Regions from separate parts of the Thermoanaerobacter uzonensis DSM 18761 genome, predicted to be linked through region 1. Evidence: a T-box and tRNA genes for the amino acid it is inferred to sense, from the RefSeq annotation. Region 1 holds a T-box; the other holds one or more tRNA genes.
What was found. The T-box of region 1 lies ahead of metG (methionine--tRNA ligase). A T-box ahead of a tRNA ligase gene usually reads a tRNA of that ligase, here a tRNA-Met.
Positions count from the first base shown of each region.

Region 2: it encodes a tRNA-Met, which carries the amino acid that the T-box ahead of metG (methionine--tRNA ligase) is inferred to sense. The anticodon was not compared.

Region 1 covers NZ_FQUR01000006.1:20,245-28,249, reverse strand. The annotation lists gene BUB32_RS00205 (hypothetical protein) at 1-298, opposite strand, end outside; gene rsmA (16S rRNA (adenine(1518)-N(6)/adenine(1519)-N(6))-dimethyltransferase RsmA) at 368-1,189, opposite strand; gene BUB32_RS00195 (ubiquitin-like domain-containing protein) at 1,226-2,257, opposite strand; gene BUB32_RS00190 (TatD family hydrolase) at 2,444-3,211, opposite strand; gene metG (methionine--tRNA ligase) at 3,224-5,170, opposite strand; T-box leader at 5,169-5,400, opposite strand; gene BUB32_RS00180 (CCA tRNA nucleotidyltransferase) at 5,565-6,968, opposite strand; gene BUB32_RS00175 (spore maturation protein) at 7,050-7,571, opposite strand; gene BUB32_RS00170 (nucleoside recognition domain-containing protein) at 7,577-8,005, opposite strand, start outside.
Region 2 covers NZ_FQUR01000011.1:151,369-159,373, forward strand. The annotation lists gene yabQ (spore cortex biosynthesis protein YabQ) at 1-273, shown strand, start outside; gene BUB32_RS07535 (FtsB family cell division protein) at 341-628, shown strand; gene BUB32_RS07540 (S1 domain-containing RNA-binding protein) at 716-1,138, shown strand; gene BUB32_RS07545 (Ppx/GppA phosphatase family protein) at 1,201-2,106, shown strand; tRNA gene BUB32_RS07550 (tRNA-Leu) at 2,203-2,292, shown strand; tRNA gene BUB32_RS07555 (tRNA-Met) at 2,297-2,373, shown strand; tRNA gene BUB32_RS07560 (tRNA-Met) at 2,381-2,457, shown strand; gene BUB32_RS07565 (recombinase family protein) at 2,414-3,934, opposite strand; gene BUB32_RS07570 (DUF3800 domain-containing protein) at 4,102-4,824, opposite strand; gene BUB32_RS07575 (hypothetical protein) at 4,847-5,203, opposite strand; gene BUB32_RS07580 (topoisomerase DNA-binding C4 zinc finger domain-containing protein) at 5,358-5,801, opposite strand; gene BUB32_RS07585 (helix-turn-helix domain-containing protein) at 5,815-6,204, opposite strand; gene BUB32_RS07590 (helix-turn-helix transcriptional regulator) at 6,357-6,566, shown strand; gene BUB32_RS07595 (hypothetical protein) at 6,654-6,848, shown strand; gene BUB32_RS13225 (hypothetical protein) at 6,832-6,960, shown strand; gene BUB32_RS07600 (helix-turn-helix domain-containing protein) at 7,020-7,472, shown strand; gene BUB32_RS07605 (hypothetical protein) at 7,523-7,900, shown strand; gene BUB32_RS07610 (stalk domain-containing protein) at 7,998-8,005, shown strand, end outside.

The sequences.
Region 1 (8,005 bases):
AACTAATTCGCGAATCTTTTACATTCTCTACATTAAAAGTCCATTCTCCTCCACCGCGTCCTTTATCATCTACTTTTATTGCTCCAAAATCTACAACAGTAACTCCTCCCTCGCCTTTTAGCAATTTCACATTATAGGAATACGTGGGATTAAGATTTTGCAAAGCCGCTGTTATTCTCCCTCTGTTCCCCCTAAACTCCACTTTTAAATAACCTGTCACTTCTTTTCCTTCAATAGAACATCCCTTGTCTTCTTGATTAAAGACAACATAAAACCTTTTATATATATTTATTGGCATTTATTCTTCCCCCTCATTTATCTTAAATATAACTTTGCAATATATATTATGAAAAGAGGGGGATTATTATTACTGCTTTGTCAAATCATAAATAACATTTGCCAAAGCAGCAAACTCCTCTATACTAAGAGTTTCTCCTCTCCTTTGAGGTGATAAGTTTGAAAGAGTAAAAGCTTTATCTATAATTTCTTTTGGAATTCCTAAAGTTTTTAAAGCATTGGACAAGACTTTTCTTCGTTGTCCAAAAGCAGATTTTACCACGTTAGAAAATAACCTTTCATCTTTTACCTCAACTGAAGGTTTATCAAGTATCTCTAATTTAACCAGAGAAGAATCTACTTTAGGTGGAGGGACAAAAACAGTTGGGGGTAAGTCAAAAAGCATCTTAGGCTTTGCTTTAAAATTTACAAAAACCGTAAGTATCCCATAGTCCTTAGTACCCGGCAGAGCACAAATTCTTTCAGCAACTTCTTTTTGCACTAGCACAGTTATCTCTTTTACAAATTTACACTCTAAAAGTATCATTATTATAGGAGAAGTTATGTAATAGGGAAGATTAGCAACTACTTTAAAAGGTTTCCCTTCAAAATATTCATTAGCTATTCTATTTAAATCTGCTTTCATTATATCCTCATTTATGACAATTACATTGTTATAAATGTTAAGTTTTTCTTTTGCTACGGCATAAAGTTCTCTGTCAATTTCAAAAGAAATTACTTTTTTAACTCTTTTAGCCAACTCTTCTGTCAAAGTCCCTAATCCTGTTCCAATTTCCAGTACAAAATCTTCAGGAATAACTCCCGAAGCAGTCACAATTTTTGTTAAAATATTTTTGTCAAAGATGAAATTTTGTCCCCATTTTTTCTTTACTTTAACTCCTTTTACTTTCATAGCTCCACCTCAAAAAATAAGACAGGGAAACCCTGTCTATTTTAAAATATAAACTTTCACGTATCTTCTTCCCCATTTAATTGTTTCCTCAAGAGTCGGGAAGAAAACATCAATTTTATCCCCTTTAATAGCTCCACCTGTATCTGCAGCAATTCCAAATCCATATCCTTCTACGTAAAGTCGTGTGCCCAAAGGTATAACCCTTGGATCTACAGCTATTACTCCCCTTGTAGCTTTCGTACCAGTAGCAGTTATCCCATAATTGGGATCTCCTGGTTTTTTGCCGGTATCTGCTACGCCATTAGTATAAGCAGTAGCAACCATAGTTCTAATTTCCCTATATCTAAAAGTCTCTCCTCTTGAAGTAGTAAAAACCCCTAGTGTTCCAACATACACAATTTGGTTTATCGGATTTTTTACTATCTTTTCCTCTATTATATTTTTTGCTACCTCTTTGCCGTTTTCATAAGTAACTTTCATCACAATTTGTTTTTTCCCAACTTCTCCTTGTTGAACTACTCTTACTTGGCCTCTTTCCATATTGTCATTCTTCACTGTCTCTGTTTGATATGGTATATCTAGCTCTTGAGTAACAATTTTTTCTGTTACTTTTGTAACGTCGATGTACATGTACCTAAACACAGGCGTATCTAAACTCATATTTACTTTGTCCTGTGGTCCTAAAGTTATACTATTTTGTTGAAGTACTTCTTTTACATTAGATGCAGCAGTGTAAATACCCTTTGCTTTTCCACCCACACAGATAGTGATAGGAACTGCTCTTTTGATAGTCACCTTCATGCCATTTTTTAAAGCAGTGTCTAAAGAAGGCATTACTACATCTTCTTTTCTTAGTTTAATTCCTTTCTCTTCTAACAAATCTTTAACTGTTAATTTAAATGTTGTAACAACTATTTTTTTATCTTCATCCTGAAGGGTTATTTCCTTTTTTAAGCTTGCGTATGTTATAGCTCCGACAATCAATAATAGTATGGCAGCCAATGTTAGAAGAGCAACTGGTTTTTTAATTATTTCACCAAGTCGCTTTCTAAAATCGTCTGTATCCATCCCATAACCTCCTGTTAAAAATTTAATTTAGGGGAGTCGTAAGTAATTTTAATTCAATTAAATTGATTTGTCAAACTTTTATACACAATTTTTCATTTATGGTGAAATTAAACTTAATGATATTATACGCATTTTTTTGTCTTTCGATACCTTCCCTAAAAACAGGAGATTATTTTTTTAAAATTTTTATTTGATATGGATGGTGAAAAGTTTCATGGCATTTTCAGCAGTAATCCTACAAACCTCATCACAAGACATATCTCTTAATTCTGCAATTTTTTCTGCTACAAATTTCACATACACCGGTGTATTCCTTTTTCCTCTATAAGGCTCAGGAGTAAGATAAGGACTATCTGTCTCAATTAAAAGTTTTTCGATGGGAACAGCTTTTGCTACTTCTTTAGGTTTTTTTGCATTTTTAAATGTCACAGGCCCTCCTAAAGAAATGTAAAAATTCATTTCAATTACTTGAAAAGCCATTTCAACACTTCCAGAATAACTGTGAAAAACCCCTCTTAAATCTTTTGTCCATTCCTGTTTTAATATATCTAGTATATCTCCATGAGCATCCCTATCGTGTATTATTACTGGAAGATTTAGTTTTTTCGCAAGCCTTATTTGTTTTGTGAAGACCTCTTTTTGAAACTCTTTGGGAGGGTCATTGTAATAATAATCTAAACCTATTTCTCCTATTGCTACAACCTTTCCCTGCAAAGCTAATCTCTCTATTTCTTCCACTTTGTCAAATTCTCTTTGTGCATCATGAGGATGAATTCCAACAGAAGCATATATAAAGTCATAGTTATGAGCTAGCTCAATAGACTGTTTAGAAGTTAAGAGGTTAGACCCCACATTTATTAAAAATGTGAGGTCTTTTTTACATTCTTCAATAACTTTTTCCCTATCTCTATCGTATTTCTCATCTTCAAGATGAGCGTGAGAATCTACCAACAATTTTATCACTCCTTAGCTTATCTTTGCCCCACTTTCTATATCCCTGTCCACTGTAAGAAGGGACATTTTCCCTTCGGTAGATGCTGCTAAAAGCATTCCTTGAGACTCAATACTCTTTAGTTTTTTTGGCTCTAAGTTATATACAATAATTATTTTCTTTCCCACAAGCTCTTCAGGAGTGTAATGACGCGCAATTCCTCCTACAATTTGCCTTGTCTCCTCTCCCACTTTAAGCTTCATCTTTATAAGTTTGTCAGAGCCTTCCACTTTTTCAGCTTCTAAAATCTCTGCAACCCTAAGCTGAATTTTTGCAAAATCTTCAATAGTGATATAATCTATCTTTTTCTCCTCCTTCTCTGCTTCTTCTTCTATAACATTCAGTTCCTTATTTACATCTATTCTGGGGAAAATAATTTCTCCTCTTTTTACTTTTGTACCCTCTTTTAACAAGCCAAACTTTAAGCTCTCCCAAGTCGTCAAATCTTTTTCTATTCCTAATTGTTCAAACATTTTTTGCGGGGTATTTGGCATAAAAGGAGATATAAGTACTGCAATAAATCTCAAAGCTTCCGCCAAATTATACAAAACAGTACCCAATCTTCCCTTTTTGCTTTCATCCTTCGCTAAAACCCAGGGCATTGTTTCATCAATGTACTTATTAGCTCGTCTTACTAATTTCCATATTTCAATTAAAGCGTTGGAAAACTGAAGTTTATCCATGTACTCTTCAACAGTTTTAGGTAGATTCTGTGCAGTATTTATAAGGTCATCATCTACTTCTTCTTTTTGGGAAGGCTTTGGCAGAATGCCTTCTAAGTATTTTTCAATCATTGTAACAGTTCTACTCAGCAAGTTTCCAAGGTCATTAGCAAGGTCTGAATTTATTCTATTTATCAAAGCTTCGTTAGAAAACACTCCATCCGCCCCAAAAGGAACTTCTCTCAAAAGAAAATATCTTACAGCATCCACGCCGTATTTCCTAACCAGCTCTTTAGGGTCTACTACATTGCCTTTAGATTTTGACATCTTGCCTCCTTCCAGTATAAGCCAACCGTGTCCAAACACTTTTTTAGGAAGTGGCAAGTCAAGAGCCATAAGCATTGCTGGCCATATTATTGTGTGAAACCTCATTATCTCTTTTCCAACCAAATGAACATCTGCTGGCCAGTATTTTTTAAAGTCGTCGTCATGGTCTGTAGAATATCCTAAAGCAGTTATGTAATTTGACAAAGCATCTATCCAAACATAAATCACATGTCTTGGGTCAAAAGGTACCTTTATACCCCAGTCAAACGAACTCCTTGAGACAAACAAATCCTCCAAACCTGATTTTATAAAGTTTATCATCTCATTGCGCCTTGACTCCGGCTGTATAAAATCAGGATGTTCATCATAATATTGTAACAGCCTATCCCCATATTTAGACAATTTAAAAAAATACCCTTCTTCTTTTACCCTTTCTACTGGTCTACCACAGTCCGGGCATTTACCATCTACAAGCTGGGACTCCGTCCAGAAAGATTCACAAGGAGTACAGTACCATCCCTCATATTCGCTTTTGTATATATCTCCTTTTTCATACAATTTCGTGAATATTTTTTGTACTATTTCCTCATGATATTTATCGGTTGTGCGAATAAATTGGTCATTACTTATATCCATTGTCTTCCATAAATCTTTTATCCATTCAACTATCCCGTCTACATATTCTTTAGGAGACATCCCTTTTTCTCTTGCTATTCTTTGAATTTTTTGCCCATGTTCATCAGTACCGGTCAAAAACTTGACATCATATCCGGTAAGCCTTTTAAACCTTGCCATCGCATCTGCAGAAACTGTAGTATATGAATGACCAATATGTAATTTATCACTGGGATAATAGATAGGTGTCGTAATATAAAAAGTCTTTTTCATATCCATCCTCCTCTTTTTTTGTAAATAAAAAACTCGCCTCCACATAAGGGGCGAGATTATCGCGGTACCACCCTTCTTCACATACGTCTCACGACGCATGCCTCACAGAGTGCTAACACACTCCTACCCTGTAACGGGAGTTCCCGGTAAAACCTACTAGCCTTCAGCAGTACGGCTCCGGAGCCATCTTCAAAAGCCCAAACTTTATCGGTTCGCACCTCGCCCGACTCTCTGTAAAAGTTCAAGCTTTTTACTCTTTCCTTCATAGCCTTTTACTATATCTATTTATTTTTTAATATACCCTTTATAAAAAGTATTGTCAACTGCCTTTTTGATTATTCCCATCTTTTTATTACTCTTTATTTACAGAATGTTTTAATTCCTTTGCAAAATAACTATCATAAGAGATGCAATGAAAATTTTTGCATCTCTTTTTGAATCATATTTTCTCTATTCTCAATCTCTCTTTTACAAACTCAATGGCATCTTCTTTACTTTCAATCTCACCATAAAATCTATTTTTTCTTATTTCATATAAAATTTGTCCTAGTTTTTTACCATCTTTTATATCAAAATTTATTATTATATCTAAGGGAGAAAGTAAATGCTCTTGTGTTTCCTTAAATTCTACATATCTTCTTAGAAGCTTAGTTATGAAATCCGTGTATTTTGGTATATCTTCTTCCTTACCTAAATTGAGCCTTGTTGCTGTAAAGTCTGCTAAAGATAAGAGCAAAACTCCTATAGAATCATCTTTGAGTTCGGAAAAAAACCTAAAAAGCGATTTATTAGTCGGCCCTCCATTTACATAATACATCAAAGGCTTCATATGATAAAGAACAAGCTTTTTAAGCAAAGAAGATTCCTTTTTGGGCATTTTCATTCTTGAAGATATTTTTTTTACAATTTCAGCCCCTTTTATCTCATGATTATAAAAATGTACTTTATTTTCAGTATCAATATATATGGATTCTGGTTTACCTATATCGTGAAAAAGAGCTCCAAGTTTTATTATGTCCTTTACTTTGTTGTCAGAAGAAAGCTTTCTATCTAAATACTCCGAAACTATATCATATACGTCTTTGGGAAATCTCATAGAATTTATGATATTTTCATATTCTTCTACAGTTTTTAGTGAATGTATCCAGGCATTCGTAAGGTGATAATAGCACTTTCCTACTTCTTTCATTTTAGCAACTTCTTCAAATATATTTTCCATAAGTTTTAAATCTTCCATCATTCTTAAATATTTGTGAGAATTCTTTTCTTTTAATATTATAAAAATTTCATTCATTATTCTCTCTGAGGCTACTTGTTTTATTAAGGCCGCTTCTTCTCTTATTTTAGCCTTTGTACCCTCATCAATATTAAATTTATAAGTCGCAGCAAATCTCACAGCCCTCAAAGCCCTTAAAGGATCTTCTTTAAAGGTCATCACACCCACATGCTTTATTTTCCTGTTTTTTATGTCCATCATGCCACCAAAAGGGTCAATAATATATTCAAATTCAAAATAATCCGTCAGTTTTATAGCCATAGCATTCATTGTAAAGTCTCTATGAGCTAAATCTATGTATATATCTTCACCTCTTAAATTAGTAAAATCTAATATTTCATCTCCTACAACAACCCTATATGTGCCTTTTTCCGCCATAAAAGGCACAAAAGTACCCCCTAATTTTTCTGCCGCTAATGTGGCGATTTTCTCTGCATCTTCCTGAACTACAAAATCATAATCTTTAGCTTCTCTATTTAAAATCCTGTCCCTTATGTATCCCCCAACAATATACAAATTATATGCTTCTTTTCCTAATTTTCTTATTAATTTTGGTATTGTTGCCACAAAAAATCATTCCTTTCCTTTTAAAAGGCAAAAACAACATTACAATATATAGTATAACAAAAGTGAAAAAGTGTACAAGTATTAAAAAAATAATCTGCTATAAAATACACAAGAAAGTATTGCGATAATATCTGCAAAAATTCCAGAGATAACAGAATGTCTCATCTTTTTTATTCCCACTGCCCCATAGTAAACAGCAAGAACATAAAAAGTGGTCTCAGTAGATCCATACATAGCAGAAGCCATTTTCCCGATTAGAGAATCAGCACCATGAGTTTTTATAATCTCAGTCGCAATCCCCAAAGCACCACTTCCCGAAAGGGGCCTTATTAAAGCAAGAGGCACAAGCTCCTGTGGCATGCCTATTTTATTTGTAAAAGGCATTAAAAATTCCCCCAATAAGTCAAGGGCGCCTGACGCTCTTAATACACCTATTGCCACAAGCATTGCTACAAGAGCTGGAAATATTTTTATAACTACAGAAATTCCTTCTTTTGCCCCATCGACAAACACTTCATACACTTTGATATTTTTTATGATTCCATAAAAAGGAATAGCAAGAACAAGTATAGGAATAATCCATTCAGATATAATTTTCATCATTATTTTCACTCCTTAAATATAGGCATTTTTTCAAGGTATTTATTCAAAATAAGGCCAGCTACAAGTGCAGTGCTAGTTGAAAGTACGCTGACAATCACAAAATCCGCAGGATTTTTAGCCCCCAAAGAAGCCCTTATTCCAATCATTACTGCAGGTATAAGCTGTATTGAAGCTGTATTTATCACTAAAAAACGGCCCATTGCATTTGAAGCACTGTCTTTTTTATTAAGCTCTTGAAGGTATTCCATAGCCTTAATTCCAAAAGGCGTTGCTGCATTACCTAATCCTAACATATTAGCTGATATATTCATTATCATCGCTGAAATAGCTGGATGGTCTTTTGGCACATCAGGAAAAAGCCTTATAATTGTAGGTTTTAGTAATTTTGCTATAATATCTGTAAGACCTGACTTATCTGCAATTTTCATTATCCC
Region 2 (8,005 bases), on a different contig from region 1:
GAAATCAGGTTTTATAGTTTTTTGGGATTTGCAATTGGAATCATTCTTTATTATGTGTTGCTAAGTCATTTCATCATCCGAGCTTTAATTGGAGTTTGTGAATTTGCAATAAAATTTTTAAAAAAGATGGCAGAAATTATTATATATCCTGCTAGAATAGTAGTCAATTTTATTATTGTTCCTTATAAGTTCACAAAAAAAATTTTAACTTTGCCTGTTGCTTTTCTGAAAAATAATTTAACTCATTTTAAGATTTTTAAAAGGAAAAAATAAAGGATTTTTTAAAGAAATGTCGAATAAAAATAATAGATTATATGCCTTGTGAAAGCAGGTGTTATGAGTGAAAAAGCTAAAGAAGATATTGTTTTTTGCCTTTATTGCATATATTGGATTTACTTTTTTTCAGCAGCAAGTTGCATTAGAGAAACTTGATAATAGGTATAGGGATTTAAAAAATAAAGAAGCTGCAGTAATGAAAGAAAATAAGTATTTAAATGAATTACTTCACCAGATAAATAGTGAAAGTTTTATTGAAAATGAGGCAAGACAAAAGTTGGGGTTGGTTAAAAAAGGAGAAATAATTTATGTAGATGTTTCAAAAACTAAGTCCCAAGAGACAAAAAAGTAATTTCAGAAAATTCATCTTGAAATATTTTGTATCTTAATATATAATAAACTCATTAATAAAATTTTTAGAGGGAGGATCTTTATTTATATGCCATTTGAGGTTGGAGATGTTGTTGAGGGCACCGTGTTAAACATCACAGACTTTGGAGCATTTATTCAGTTACCAGAGGGGAAAACTGGGTTGGTGCATATTTCGGAAGTTGCTAATACCTATGTAAAAGATATTAGGGAGCATTTGAAGGAGCATGATAAAGTAAAAGTAAAAATATTGTCCATGGATGCTAATGGCAGAATAAGTTTGTCAATCAAAAAGGCTTTGCCCAAGAATAATAAAGAAAGAGAACCAAAGGATTTTGTATGGCAGAGCAATAGGAATTATAATACTAATAGTTCCTTTGAAGAGAAATTGCTTAAGTTTTTAAAAGATTCAGACGAAAGGCAGCAACAGCTGCGAAAGAATTTTGATTCCAAGAGAAGAAATACAGGCTACAGAAGAAGCAATGGATATTAACTTCGGGTTATGCCCGAAGATTTTTCATAAAGGGTTTTTACCTGTGATAGTTGGGGGTTATTATGAGAATTTGTGCAATTGATATAGGGACAAATTCAATACGCCAACTTATATGTGACGTAAATAATGGAAATATAAACAAGATACAAAAAGACGTTGAAATAACTCGATTGGGGGAAGGAATTTCTAAAACGGGTAAGTTAAATAATAACGCGATACAGAGAAGCATTGAGGTGATTGAACGCTTTGTGAAATTGGCCCAAGAAAAAGGTGCAGAAGTTATATATGCTTTTGCAACATCTGCGATGAGGGATGCTAAAAATAAAGATGCTTTTTTTGAGCAAATTAGAAAACTTGGGCTAGAGGTAGAAATCATAGATGGAGAAACAGAGAGCTTATTTGGATACATCGGAGCGGTGTTGGGGGTTAATAAGGAAGATGCTCTGGTGTTAGATATAGGAGGAGGAAGTACTGAATTAGCATATAAAGGTAGAGAATTTGTAAAAGAAAGTTTTGATATAGGAGCTGTGAGGCTTACTGAAAAATTTATTAAAAATGATCCTCCTACAGCTGAGGAATATGATGAAATCAGGTTGCATATAATAGATACAATGGTAAATTCTATTAATAAGTACAAAGAAGTTGAAAATGTCATCGGCATAGGAGGGACAATAACAACTCTCGCTGCCGTTTCCCAGCAATTGGAAATTTATTCTCAAGAAAAAATTCATGGATATCAGCTAAAAAAAGAAGAAATTAAGAGGATTTTAGATAAATTTATGTCTGTTACATTGGAAGAGCGGAAAAAAATTTTTGGATTGCAGCCACAAAGGGCTGATATAATAATTGCGGGAACTGCTATATTACTGACTATATTAGAAATGCTGAGTTTCAAAGAAATAACGGTTAGTGAGTGGGATAATTTAGAAGGAGCAGTCGTCTATAAATTTGGGGAATTTAAGCTATAAAAATGGAATTTTCATTTGAAGTTGCAAAAGTGGATAAAAAACTATTGACTTAAAGATATAGATATAATATAATAAATACTGTCTCAAGGAGATGAAGCCGGAGTGGCGGAACTGGCAGACGCACAGGACTTAAAATCCTGCGGGCCCTAAAAGCCCGTACCGGTTCGAGTCCGGTCTCCGGCACCAATGGCGCGGGGTGGAGCAGTCCGGTAGCTCGTCGGGCTCATAACCCGGAGGTCGTAGGTTCAAATCCTACCCCCGCAACCAAAAATATGGCGGCGTAGCTCAGTTGGCCAGAGCATGCGGTTCATACCCGCAGTGTCGGTGGTTCAAATCCACTCGCCGCTACCAGCAAAGAACGGAAATCGTCACCTATCCAGAAGTAGAATTCACATTTTATTTCATCTGGGGTGACGATTATTTTTTTTATGTAGTTTTTAAGCACTTCTTTAATTTCATGAGGATCCTTCGAGGAATTAATTATTTCCCTATCCTTTTCGAAGATTTTTAATATCATTTCTGGTGTAATAAAGTCTGTCTCTTTTTTATTTTCCAGCTCTTTAATTCTGTAAGCAAGCTCATTTCTCATTGCTTCTAATTCGTTCATTTTTTCTTTCATTATTGGCTGAAACATCCCCTGAGCAATAGCTTCTACTATGTTTTTCATCTGCTCTTCAACCTCCTTATAGCGCTTTTTTAAAAAAGCAATTTCTTCTGCTCTCTCTTTATTTAGCTTCTGATTTTCCTCGTTTAAAAGTCTAGCCAATACCGGCGCTACTTTTGGGTCAAGCACTCTCTTGTTCAGCTCATCTATAACAAAAGCTTCTAGTTTTTCTTTATTTATATCTCTATTTGTGCACTGCTTAGTTCTGTCTTTCCTGCTGCATCTATAAGTTACATATTTCCCTCTGCTTAAACACCCTACCATTTTAGAACCGCATATTCCGCAGTAAACAAGACCTGACAAAAGATAAACCCTTTTTGCAGAATTAGCCCCTCTTGTTATTTTTCTTTCTTCCATTTTCTCCTGCACTTTTTTAAATAAGTCTTCATCAATGATTGCAGGTATAGCATTCTCTATAACGATTACGTCTTCTTTTACTATTCTATGGTTTTTCTTTGTACCTTTATTGAATATGTATTTGCCAGTATATTTTTCATTTTTCAAAATTTCATGAATGCTGTTTTTCCTGAACGGATTTCCCTTCTTAGTTTTGTAACCTCTTAAGTTTAATTCATCAATTATCTGCCTATATCCATACCCCTGTGCATATAACTCAAAAATCAGTCTCACTGCTTCAGCTTCTTTTTCGTTTATCACATATTTCCCATCCACAATGTCATATCCCAAAGGTGGTATACCTCCATTAAATTTGGCCTGAAAAGCATTTTCTTTCAATCCTTTCATAACCTCCCTTGCGAGGTTTTTGGAGTAGTACTCAGCCATCCCTTCTAAAACACTTTCTAAAATAATGCTCTCTGGCGAATCATCTAACTGTTCAAGTACTGAAATAAGTTTTACGCCGTTCTTTTTTAACTGTCTCCTGTAGAAAGCGCTGTCATATCTGTTGCGGGCAAACCTGTCCAGTTTATGAACAATAACAGCGTTAAACAGCCCCAGTGAGCTGTCCTTTATCATCTGCAGGAATGCCGGCCTATCATCAGTTGTAGCACTTTTTGCTTCATCGGTGTATATCTTTACCAGCTGTATGTTATTTTTTTCGCAGTACTCTTTTATAGCTCTTAATTGAGCTTCAATACTTTCCTCCCTTTGATTGTCGCTAGAGTATCTTGCATATGCAGCAGCTCTTATTTCTGTTTCAGCCATGAGAAATCCCCTTTCCTTAAATATTTATTTTTATTTCAACAATTAATTAATAACATCTTTATTTGTATATTTTGACATTGACAATCTTTTTTCATCATGATATACTATAATTGCAGGGTCGATCCGGTATTAGTCGCCGGGAAATCGGTCTTGCTTTTATTTTTGTCTTATTTTCTAACAACTCCGTACGGGTCTGCAGGATGGGCATGTAAGTTTAGTATTGGTTTTAATTCTGTAAACAAATTTTCTAACCCATATTTTTTTATTTTTCCTGTTGGATAATCATATCTTAGTAATGCATATGCTATAAAATCAACTGACTGAATAAGATAGTCATCCTGTGAGTCTCTGAAGAAGGGATCAGCAATGATTCTGTCGATAGTTATGTTCTTAGTTCTTACGTTTGGTTCCCATTCACCATACTTACTTGGTATCGGATTAAAAACTCTCATTTTCCGTAGTACTTTTTTTATTCTTGTTTCATCTCCCCTATCAAAAACAAGTATTCCATAGTCGTTCTTTGTTTCAAGAGATCGATTTATTCTATTTATTATTCTGTCTAAAGCTTCTTCATAGCTTCTAACACTTACGTTAATGCATTCAACATTGTATTTGCTTAATGCCGCCAATAGTTTAATATAACGTCTAAATATAAAGGCCCGTTGCCTTTTCGTAACAATTTTACTTCCTAGTTTACCACGTCCAGCAATGAATTCGGTAGCATGTAGTTCTTTAGCTATTCTTATGCCATACCTATTTTTTAGGTATATCCTAAATCTTTTTATAACTTTAAACACATTGTTCCAGTTTTCTGCCGGTATCCCTAATGCAGAAAAAATGTAGACATTACTTTTCTCATCACCTGATTCATCTAAGTAATATATGTACATAAGTAAAATCCCCTCCCAAATATTATTTAGCTTTTGAAAGGTATTTTAATATTTTTTCTGACACTTTATCTGCCTCATCTTCCAACTCTAAATGCTCCATGTTAAGCCCTATAATGTATCCACAGCGTGGCATGTCATTCAGTATATGCTGTATTTCATGGAGGAAAGTTTTAACTTGCGTCCTGTAACTTACATTTCCGTTGAGCAGTAAATGATAGTTTCCCCTTCTGCTTACGTATGTAAACCCCAGCACTGTTGATGGTAGATTAAACACTATATGAGTCCGTATACCAAATGTATTCATAACATCATGAAATGGGATTGTTTCATCCAATAAAGCTCTTATAAGAGATATATCAAGCAAGTTAATACTGCTCAATTAAATCATTCCTCCTTATCTTCTTTACAACAAGAATGTTTTTTAGTAGTTTACCAATGTGTAAAAAATTTTTTATTTCTTCTAATGGGATTTTTACTTTTTCGTATGGTATATTCTCAATAAAATGTTTATCCATATTATGATTAAATAAATCTTACATAATTTCATGAGGATCTTCAACAATAAAAAACCTGCCTTGTAAAGCTCCACAATGTTCGCATGTATTTGCAAAATAACTCATACTTACTGTTTTACTAAATATTTTCCGTATAGTGCTGTATTTAGTAGATAGAAACTTATCGAGAATTTCTATATCACCTAATCCAATAGGATCTAACCATGAAAAGTATTCATCTAATTCTCCTAAATCGTAATTTAAAAAATAAGAGTAAACTTTTGTAGTTTTTCCACAATTCCAACAAATTCTATCCCAACCATAAAGATTAATACCAAATTCTTTTATATATTCAAATGCCCATTCATAAATCTTTAATGTTGATTTGCAATCGGGGAAATTCGAACAACCCACAAATTTACCAAATTTTCCTGACTTTAAAACATAATATCCATCACATTGCTTACACTTAACTTTTTTCATGTTCTTTCCACCTTTATTCCTCTTTATTTTCTTCATCTTCTATTGCCTTTATTATTCGAATTATCTGCTTTATCTCTTTAGGAGAAAGCTTCTTGGTCTGCTTAAATAAAAGCTTTAAATCCTCCCTTTCTTTCAATGTATTCCAAAACTCAAACAGCTCTGGATCATCTGAAACAGCCTCAGTGATTTCGTCAGTAGGGCTGTAAACATCTGTCCTTCCAAGAAGATAATCAACAGAAACATGGAAAAAATCAGCAATTTTTTGTAATATATCAGGAGGAGGAGTTCGCTGTCCGCTCTCATAATACCCTACTGCTCTGTCTGAAACACCTAGATATAAAGCTAATTCTTTCTGAGTTACTCCTTTTTTCTTTCGTAATTCTTTTATTCTTTCACCTAACATTTTCCTTTCCCCACTTTCTTTTATCTGGATTTTATTATAACATAAAGTTCGATTTTTGTATTCAAGTGAACAAAAAGTTCTTGACACAGAACCAAATGTTCAGTATAATATAAGTAGATTATGAACATTTAGTTCATGCAGGAGGGTTATTAATGAACAAACTAAAAGAGTTAAGGATAAAATATAAACTCACACAAAAAGAATTAGCAAAAAAGCTTGGAGTAACACCAGATTATATTTCTCAAATTGAACGTGGTAGAATTCCCGGTATGGAAACTGCAATCAAGATTGCAAATTTCTTTGATACTACGGTAGACGAAATTTTTTTAGCAAATAATCGAACTAAAAGTTCGCAATTATAACGTATAAGTATTATTTACCCTTATTATACCCTTATTTCTTCCAGTTTTACATATACACATACTAAAGCTAACAAAGGAAGTGATCTCATGAAAGTGGCAATCGTAAGAACTGTGATAACAAGAGAAAAACTTATGGCAGGTGAGTTTACACCAGACAAGGAAGAAATAATCAAGTATGAAGAAGTAGACGAAGAAGAGTATTTTAAACCTTTGGTACAATATCTTTATCCAAAAATAAAAAAGCTTATTGAGGGGGAAAAAGGTAATGTGGACAGAGTTTAAACCAATCAAAAATAAAGACTTACTCCTCAAAGTAGCAGAAGGATTAATGAAAATAGTACAAATTAGAATAGAAAAAGCCGATGAAGGCTGGAAATTGATGATAAAAACCTAATATATAGCCGTAGTATGCCCAAAATATGGAACAAAAAATATAACCTAGGGAGTGGTAGTGTGGATAAAAAAGCTAAAGCCCTTGAGTTATATCTTGAAGGATTTAAGGTAGTAGAAATAGCTAAAGAACTAGGCGTTTCACAGCCAGCCGTTACTAAAATGCTGAAACAATTTCCGGAATATCATCAAGAAAAAGAACGCCGCAAAAAAGAAAACCAAGAAAAAGCTAGACAATGGAGAAATGAGTATAAGAAACAAAAAAGGGAGCAGTACGACGAAGATTATGAATTAGTGCTAAAAAGTCATCGAGAAGATGCTGCAGCGCTTTCAAGAAGAGGAAAACTCAGTGATGACATTCTTATAAAATTATGCATTCTTAACTACGATTATAATAAAGAAAAAGAAAGGCTTGTCTTCAACGAAAGTGCAGGAAAAAGGCCTGCGGACCTGCCTAGGTCGGTCTATGTGCATAAGAATGTTTTGAAGCAGTTTAGAATACCTACTCGACAATGAAAATTTTAGTTTGAACCAATTTATTTTTGTCTGAAAGGAAGAAGCTAAAAATGAGATTGATAGGCATTATAAGTTTAATAATTTTTATTTTTGTTATAATTTTGCCTATAAGTTATAACATAAACAGCTTACATAAGGAACATATCATAAGAAGTAAAATTGAAAGCGTTGCAGAAAAATATATCAAAGATGTTGAAAGAGACGGCTATTTAAGTTACACAACATATAAAAAAATAGAACGTGAAATAGATCAAGCAGTAAGTTACAAAGGCATTACATACTACCGTTTTATTACAGGAACATTTGAAAGAAAAACAAAAGGGGAAGAAGTATTTATAGAAATTGATTATGGAGTGTTTTCATTGCTTTATAATGTAAATATAAAAGTTATTAAATTTGGAATAAGTAGTTATGAGAATAAACAATAAATTTAACGTAGATATTTCTTCGCATATTCTATTTGATAACTATTTAAAAAAGTTAAGAGTATTTACACATTTTAGTGAAGTAAAAAGAGGTGAGCGTATGAGTAA